2 regions of the Burkholderia seminalis genome follow, and region 1 is predicted to be linked to the other one. Evidence: riboswitches for the same ligand, from Rfam matches in the RefSeq annotation. Region 1 holds a riboswitch; the other holds the start of a gene.
The links. A riboswitch is a leader RNA that binds a small molecule or an ion and turns the genes downstream of it on or off. The one in region 1 is predicted to bind cobalamin.
Positions count from the first base shown of each region.

Region 2: it holds a riboswitch for cobalamin, as region 1 does, so the genes downstream of both, WJ12_RS32490 (CbtB domain-containing protein) here and cobW (cobalamin biosynthesis protein CobW) in region 1, are expected to answer to the same signal.

Region 1 is NZ_CP013398.1:1,816,171-1,820,533, forward strand. It holds gene cobA (uroporphyrinogen-III C-methyltransferase) at 1-342, opposite strand, end outside; cobalamin riboswitch at 453-688, opposite strand; cobalamin riboswitch at 803-1,068, shown strand; gene cobW (cobalamin biosynthesis protein CobW) at 1,398-2,486, shown strand; gene cobN (cobaltochelatase subunit CobN) at 2,493-4,363, shown strand, end outside.
Region 2 is NZ_CP013400.1:2,688,967-2,693,329, forward strand. It holds gene WJ12_RS32480 (LysR family transcriptional regulator) at 1-532, shown strand, start outside; gene WJ12_RS32485 (CbtA family protein) at 529-1,266, opposite strand; gene WJ12_RS32490 (CbtB domain-containing protein) at 1,280-1,489, opposite strand; cobalamin riboswitch at 1,523-1,661, opposite strand; gene WJ12_RS32495 (histidine phosphatase family protein) at 1,712-2,329, shown strand; gene WJ12_RS32500 (inorganic phosphate transporter) at 2,470-4,062, shown strand; gene WJ12_RS32505 (2OG-Fe(II) oxygenase) at 4,351-4,363, shown strand, end outside.

The DNA of each region.
Region 1 (4,363 bases):
GCCGAACACGAACGGATCGCCGCCCTTGAGCCGCGCGACGCTGCGGCCCGCCCGCAAGTGCGCGAGCATCGCGGCGACGATCGCTTCCTGCGGCGTCGACGCATGGCCGCCGCGCTTGCCGACGTGCTCGACCTGCGCATCGGCGCGTGCATGGCGCAGCACGTCGGGATTCACGAGATCGTCGACGAGCAGCACGTCGGCCGCGCCGATCGCACGCACGGCCTTGAGCGTCAGCAGGTCGGCGTCGCCGGGGCCGGCGCCGATGAGCCACGCGCGGCTCATCGCACGCGGCACGGCACGCACCGTGTCGAAACAGTGGAAAGGAACAGGCGGGCGGCACATCGGCGGCCGGCGGGCAGGCAGTGCATGACGGATCGGACGAAGCCCGCGCGGACGCGGGCGGAATGCGCACCCCATCCGTCCCCCGCGGATCGGGCGTTCGGCGAGCATTGGGCTCGCCCCTTGCGTCGGCCGGTATCCGGGCTGGCCGCTTGCCAGGCCGCAGCCTTCCCGCCCGGTGAAGGGCAGTGGCATCGCGGGCGGCCTGGGCGCGTGCGCGGGGAGCGCGGCGCGCGGGCGGCGTACCGTTGCGGGGACAGCACAGGCCGGGCGGTCGTCCGCCTCCTGTTTCCCGTTTAACTGCATGCACGGAATGCGCATGCGAGCACCGAACGCGGCGCATACGATAGCACAGCGGTTCGCCCGCGCGAACCGGCCACGGCCGGCCTCCGGCACGGTGCGCCGGCGGTGCGCAACGCAGTCCGGCGCCCCGTGCCGCCTTGACGCTCCCGGCCCCGCCGCCTACACTCGCACGCGTTTTGGTGCTCGCGCGTGCCGCTCCGGCGCGCGCAGTTAAACGGGAAACAGGGAGCCTGCCTGCACCGCAGTCGAGCCAACCTGTGCTGCCCCCGCAACGGTAAGCGAACGTGTCGCGCGCGAGCGCGATGCAGCGCCGCTTCGCCGCCTGCCGCGTGCAGGCGGACGACCGCCACTGGATGCCGCGCGCATCCGGGAAGGCGAAGCGGCGTGTTCGCCAGCCCGGATACCGGCCTAAACGTTGGGGTTCAGCGCCGCGGGGAGGCGGCGCATCGTCCACGGCCGCAGCAGGCCCGACGCCCGGGGTGTTCCGCTTCCTCCGCCGATCAGCCCCCCGCGCGAACGCGCCGGGCCGGGACGGCGAACGGCAGGCGGCGCGGGCAGGGCCGGCGGCAGCCGTGTTGGCATTCACGATGTCGACCGTTCGCAAGGAAGCACCATGTCCGATTCGTTGTTCCGCCCGTCGCGCGGTTGTTCGCGCGGATCGCGCGGCGGTCTGCCTGCGCGTCGCCCGATGAATGGCCTCGCCGCCGCCAACGCGACGATCCCGTCCTGATTCCCTCTTCGACACCGGACCTACCATGACCCTACGCAAGCTTCCCGTCACGATCGTCACGGGCTTTCTCGGCAGCGGCAAGACGACGCTGATGCGCCACATCCTGCAGCACGCCGCGGGCCGCCGCATCGCGGTGATCGTCAACGAATTCGGCGAGCTCGGCATCGACGGCGAGATCCTCAAGGGCTGCGGCATCGGCTGCGAGGACGCCGACGGCGCGCAGGGCGAAGCGTCGGGCCAGCTGTACGAACTCGCGAACGGCTGCCTGTGCTGCACCGTGCAGGAAGAGTTCTACCCGGTGATGGAGGCGCTCGTCGAACGGCGCGCGGACATCGACCACGTGCTGATCGAGACATCGGGCCTCGCGCTGCCGAAGCCGCTCGTGCAGGCGTTCAACTGGCCGACGATCCGCAACAGCTTCACGGTCGACGCGGTCGTGACCGTGGTCGACGGGCCGGCCGCCGCGAGCGGCCAGTTCGCGGAAAACCCGCAGGCCGTCGACGCGCAGCGCCGCGCCGATCCGAACCTCGACCACGAATCGCCGCTGCACGAACTGTTCGCCGATCAGCTGTCGTCGGCCGATCTGGTGATCGTGAACAAGGCCGATCTGGTCGGCGACGCGGAATTCGCCCGGATCGAAACCGCGATCCGCGACGAGATTCCGCCGCAGGTGAAGATCGTGCGCGCGACGCGCGGCGAGCTCGATCTCGCGATGCTGCTCGGCCTCGAATCGGCATCGGAAGAAACGATCCACCTGCGTCACGATCATCACGGCTCGGCCGACGACGGTGATCACGATCACCATCACGACGATTTCGACTCGGTGGTCGTGTCCGGCGACGCCGGCACGCGCGAGGCGACGATCGCCGCGCTGCAGCGCGTGGTCGAAGCGCACACGATCTACCGCGCGAAAGGGTTCGCCGCGCTGCCCGGCGCGCCGATGCGGCTCGTGATCCAGGGCGTCGGCCGCCGCTTCGACAGCTATTTCGACCGACGCTGGCAGGACGGCGAAACGCGCGCGAGCCGCTTCGTGCTGATCGGCGAGGATCTCGACGCGGCCGCGCTGCAACGCGCGTTCGACGCCGCGTGCGCGGCCGAGCCGCAACAGGCGTAACGCACGATGCATCTGCTGCGCACCACGCCGGGCGGCTTCGTCGACGATACGCAGGGCGTCGTCCGGATCGACCAGCAGCCGGCCGACATCGTGATCCTGAGTTCGGCCGACACGACGCTGTCGCTGCTCGCGAGCGTCGTGCCGCGGTTGCCGGCCGGGTTCCCGAGCGTGCGGCTCGCGAACGTCACGTTCCTGCGGCAGCCGGCGTCCGTCGATTTCTACGTCGACGACGTGCTGCGTCATGCGAAGACGGTCGTGATCGATCATCTCGGCGGCGAAGCGTACTGGCCGTACGGGATCGAGCAGGCCGTGTCGCTCGCGTCGAAGCGCGGGCAGCAGCTCGCGATGTTCTCGGGCGACCTGCAGGAAGATCCGAACCTCGTCGCGAAGAGCACCGTCACGCCGGCGCTGTGCCGGCTGTGGTGGCGCTATCTGCGCGAGGGCGGCGTGCACAATGCCGACGCGCTGCTGCGCAGCATCGCGTTCCATACGCTCGGTTTCGGCGCCGAACCCGAGCCGCCGCGCCCGCTGCCGGCCGCCGCGCTGTATCACCCGGCGCGCGACCGCGCGAGCGTCGACGACTGGCGGCCGCGCTGGACGCCCGGCGCGCCCGTCGTCGCGATCCTGTTCTATCGCGCGCACTGGCAGGCCGCGAACACGGCCGTGTTCGACGCGCTGGCCGACGCACTGATCGCCGAGGGGCTGAATCCGTTGCCGATCGCGGTGACGTCGCTGAAGGATGCAGTGAGCCGCGAAGTCATCACGCAACTTTGCGACACGCACGGCGTCGCGCTCGTATTGAACACGACCGCGTTCGCGGCCGGCGCGATCGACAGCCCCGAACACGACGTGCTCGCCGGCGACGCACCGGTGCTGCAGGTGATCCTGTCCGGCGGCAACCGCGACGCATGGGTGGCCGACAACCAGGGCCTGCATGCGCGCGACATCGCGATGCATATCGCGCTGCCCGAAGTCGACGGGCGCATCGTCACGCGTGCGGTGAGCTTCAAGGGGCTCGCGTATCGCTGCCCGCATACCGAGGTCGACGTCGTGCGCTATCAGCCGGACGCCGAGCGGATCGCGTTCGTCGCGGCGCTCGCGCGCGGCTGGTGCCGGCTGCGCACGCTCGACAACGCCGACAAGCGCATTGCGCTGATTCTCGCGAACTATCCGCAAAGCGAAGGGCGGATCGGCAACGGCGTGGGGCTCGACACGCCGGCATCCGCGCTGCGCGTGCTCGCGGCGCTGCGCGACGCGGGCTACACGCTGGCCGACCTGCCGCCCGATGGAGACGCGCTGATCGCGCGCCTCACCGAAGGCGTGACCAACGACGCGGCCGTGCATGCATTGCGACCCGCGTTCCAGAGCTTCCCGCTGGCCGACTACATCGCGCGCTTCGCGCGGCTGCCGGCCGCCGTGCGCGACGCGCTGAACCAGCGCTGGGGGCCGCCCGAAGCCGACCCGACGCTGCGCCATGGACGTTTCACGATCGCCGGCTGGCGCGCCGGCAACGTGTTCGTCGGCATCCAGCCGTCGCGTTCGCGCGGCGAGAACGACTACGCGAGCTATCACGATGCGGATCTCGTGCCGCCGCACGCGTATCTCGCGTTCTATTTCTGGCTGCGCGATGCGTATCGCATCGACGCGGTCATCCACCTCGGCAAGCACGGCAACCTCGAATGGCTGCCGGGCAAGAGCGTCGCGCTGTCCGACGCGTGCTGGCCCGACCTGACGCTCGGGCCGTTGCCGCATCTCTATCCGTTCATCGTCAACGATCCGGGCGAGGGCAGCCAGGCGAAGCGCCGCGCGCAGGCCGTGATTATCGATCACTTGATGCCGCCGCTCACGCGCGCGGAAAACTACGGGCCGCTGCAGGA
Region 2 (4,363 bases), on a different replicon from region 1:
GCAGCGCTTCCAGTTCGGCGGCATCGGCGCGCTGTTCGGCCATGACGTCGACGTGCTCGTGACACCCGACCCGTTGAACAAGCCGGGGTTGCGCTTCGATCCCGTGTTCGATTACGAGCAGGTGCTGGTGGTCGCCGACTCGCACCGGTTCGCGAACGCCGACTACGTCACGCCCGAGCAGCTGACCGACGAGATCCTGATCACGTACCCCGTCGAAACCGACCGGCTCGACATCTACAACCAGTTCCTGACGCCGGCCGGCATCGTGCCGAGGCGGCACAAGTCGATCGAGACGACCGACATCATGCTGCAGATGGTGGCGAGCGGGCGCGGCGTGGCCGCGCTGCCGAGATGGCTGGCCGACGAGTACGCCGACCGGATGCCGGTCGTGCCGGTCAAGCTCGGCAAGAAGGGAATCGCGAAGCAGATCTTCCTCGGCATCCGCGAGGCGGATGCATCGATCGACTATCTGGCCGCGTTCGTCGCGCTGGCGCGCGAATCGACGTGGAGCGCGCCGCGCATGCTGCGCTAGGCGCGCATCGCGATGCGTTCGCTGCGTTCGACCCAGGCACCGAACAGCAGGCCGATCGTCGTCCACATGATCGCCTGCATCCCGAGCGCGGCGACGCGGAACTTCCACAGCAAGGCAGCCGGGAATGCGGCCGGTACCTCGTCGAACGACGGCAACCCCAGCTGCACGGCCGCGATGATCGCGACGAACACGAGGCCCGCGACGATCGACGCGTTCCATTGACCGAGCTTCGCCAGCAGGTGGCGGCGCACGCCGACCGAGAACACCATCGTCGCGATCGAGATCGCGATCATCAGGAAGAACAGGCCCGTGCGCTGGCCGATCGTATCGGGGTCGCCGACCGCCGGCGGATTGGCCGGGTACTTGATGTTCGGCACGATCACGAGGGCGATGAACGCCGCCAGCGCGAGCCACGCGGCGAGCTGCCGTGCCGGCAGGCGGCCGCCGCGCCCGTACGCATAGGCAAAGACCAGCGAGAACAGTCCGCCGAAAGCCGCGCCATAGGTCACGACGCCCGTCAGCAGGCCGAGACCGGCCTGGGTGTGGCGGCTGACCAGTTCGACCTCGTGATCGTGATCGTGCCCGGGCTCGTCGCCCTTGGCGGCATCGAGTTTTTCTTCAAGGGAGATCGCCCGATCGACTTGCGGTTCGCCGACGATTTTCGCGAAACCGAACGTGATGAGACCCGCGGCGATGCCTGCGAGCATCCCGCGCATGAGCAGCTTTCCGACCATCGTGTGCTCCGCGTCAGTGGCAGGGAAAGCCGAGCAGATGGCGGCCGTCGTGGACGAACTCGTGGACATACATGCCCGGCACGAGCGACGTCGCGCCTTGTTCCGCGCCGACGAAATACAGGGCGAGCAACAGGATCAGGCCGACGAATACGGCCCAGGGCAACAGTTCACGGACGGGGATGGGGGCCGGCACGACCGCCGGCTTCAGCACTGCTTCGCTCATGGATGCACCTCAGGGGAATCGCGCCCCGACAAATGATGGATGGGTACGAAGGCAGGTCTGGCTTCCGGGATCGTCGATTCTCCGGTTACAGTGGCGCGACCGCGCCGGAATTGCACCGGCTTCCGCGTTTCGTATCGGGCGAATTGTACGCGCGAACGGGCGCGTATTGAAGTGATCGCGCGGTGACAATCACGTCCCGTTCCGGATCATCCGACCATCGACATGACCCTGCATGCCTCGTTGCGCCTGATCGCACACGCATCGACCCGGGCGATGCGCACCGGCACGTTCCCCGACGACGATCCGCTCGACGCGCGCGGGCGCGCCGAAGCTGCCGCGTGGCGCGGCCGGTGGTCACGCGCCGGCGGATCGCTCGTCGTGCTGTGCAGCCCCGCATGCTGTGCGCGGCAGACCGCCGATGCGCTCGGGCTGCGCGCCGACGTCGACGACGCGCTGCGCGACATCGACTACGGCAACTGGCGCGGCAAGCGCCTGAGCGACCTCGCACGCGATCTGCCGGGCGAACTTGCCGCGTGGATCGGCGATCCGTCCGCCTCGCCGCACGGCGGCGAATCGTTCGCAGCCGCCGCGCATCGGGTCGGCACATGGTTGAACGCGCTGCCGCCTGGTCGCGACGTGATCGCGATCACGCACGCGCCGCTCGTCCGTGCGGCCCTCGCGCATGTGCTGCGGATGGATCCGGCGGCGGCCGCGCGTCTCGACATCGCGCCGCTGTCATGCACGACGTTCGCCGCTTCGCCGGACGGCTGGTCATGGGTCGCGCCGGATGACGACCGACGCGACGCCGGTGCGTCAACCACCGTTGCGCCCACTATGTGAGCGATCAGGGCGACGCAGCGCCGAGCATTCGGCCAATCAGCTTACATCCCGTAAGACACACCGTTCGTGGTCCCGACTGTCATCAAACTGACTGCTGGTCACCGCTAGGATCGGACGCGGTTCCCTCACGAGATGCCGTCATGAATCAACCTGCTTCGTCCGCCCCGAACAACGCCGGCTCCATCGAACGTACCAGGCAGATCGGCTATGCCGTGTTCCTGCTGGTGCTCGTGCTCGGCGCCCTCTATATCGGCACGCACCTGTTCGACGATCTGTCGCCGGTCCGCGAAGGCTCGCTGTTTCCGTACCTGTTGCTCGGCGCGGCATTGCTGATCGCGCTCGGCTTCGAATTCGTCAACGGCTTCCACGACACCGCGAATGCGGTCGCCACCGTGATCTATACGCATTCGCTGACGCCGAACGTCGCGGTGATCTGGTCGGGCATGTGGAACTTCCTCGGCGTGATGGTCTCGAGCGGCGCCGTCGCGTTCGGGATCCTGCAGTTGCTGCCCGTCGAGCTGATCCTGCAGGTCGGCAGCGGGGCGGGCTTCGCGATGGTGTTCGCGCTGCTGATCGCCGCGATCGTGTGGAACCTCGCGACCTGGTATTTCGGGTTGCCCTCGTCGAGCTCGCATACGCTGATCGGGTCGATCATCGGCGTCGGGCTGATGAACCAGCTGATGCACGGGCCGTCCGGCACGAGCGGCGTCGACTGGGGTCAGGCGCTCGGCGTCGGCAAGTCGCTGCTGGTCTCGCCGATCGTCGGCTTCCTGTGCGCGGCGCTGCTGCTGCTCGTGCTGAAAGCGCTCGTGCGGATTCCCGAGCTGTACAAGGAGCCGCCGAAGGATCAGCCGCCGCCGTTCTGGATTCGCTGCCTGCTGATCCTGACCTGCACGGGCGTGTCGTTCGCACACGGGTCGAACGACGGACAGAAAGGGATGGGCCTCATCATGCTGATCCTGATCGGCACGGTGCCGACCGCGTATGCGCTGAACAAGGCCGTCACGCCGGCCGAATCGCAAACCTTCGTGGCGGTCGCGAACCAGGCGGCCGCGACGTTCGGCAAGTACACGAACGGCGTCGCGCCGTCCGCGAACCCGCGCGCCGACGTCGAGCACTACGTTCAGCATCGCGAACTGACGCCCGCCGTGCTGCCGGCCGTGCAGCAACTGTCGACGTCGCTCGCGACCGCGGTCGGCGCGTCGGGCTCGATGGCGGCCGTGCCGCAGCGCGACGTCGACAACGTGCGCAACACGATGTATCTCGTCTCCGAAGCCATCCGCCTGATCGAGAAGTCCGGTCAGCCCGCGTTCGCCGCCGACGACAAGCTCGCGATCGACAACTATCGCAAGCAGCTAGACCACGCGACCAAGTTCATTCCGACCTGGGTGAAGGTCGCCGTCGCGATCGCGCTGGGCCTCGGCACGATGGTCGGCTGGAAGCGGATCGTCGTGACCGTCGGCGAAAAAATCGGCAAGCAGCATCTGACGTATGGACAGGGCGCATCGGCCGAACTCGTCGCGATGCTGACGATCGGCGCCGCCGACGTGTACGGCCTGCCCGTGTCGACGACCCACGTATTGTCGTCGGGTGTCGCGGGCACGATGGCGGCGAACGGCTCCGGACTGCAATGGAGCACGGTGCGCAGCCTCGTGCTCGCGTGGGTGCTGACGCTGCCGGCGTCGATCGCGCTTGCCGGCGGGCTCTACTGGTTGTTCCGGTCGCTGGCTTGATTCGGGTTGCAACGGGTGGCCGGTATCAGCCGGCCGCCTGTCGTGGAAGATTCACCGCTCGCCTCCGCGCCCCTCCGCACCGATCCGCCGCAGCGTTCGAATGTCCGTGCGCGCACCATGCCGTCCCCTCCTCGTTCCGAATTGAAGCGCAAGATCTGGAGCGCATCCGCACACGAACGTCGTTAGACTGGGTTCGTCGACTTTCTCCGTGGCCGCAACCATGCACGCAATGCTTCCGGGCGTTTCGCGCGACCCGGCGCCACATCGCTGACGAACCGAGGGACGCCCGTGAACATCGCCG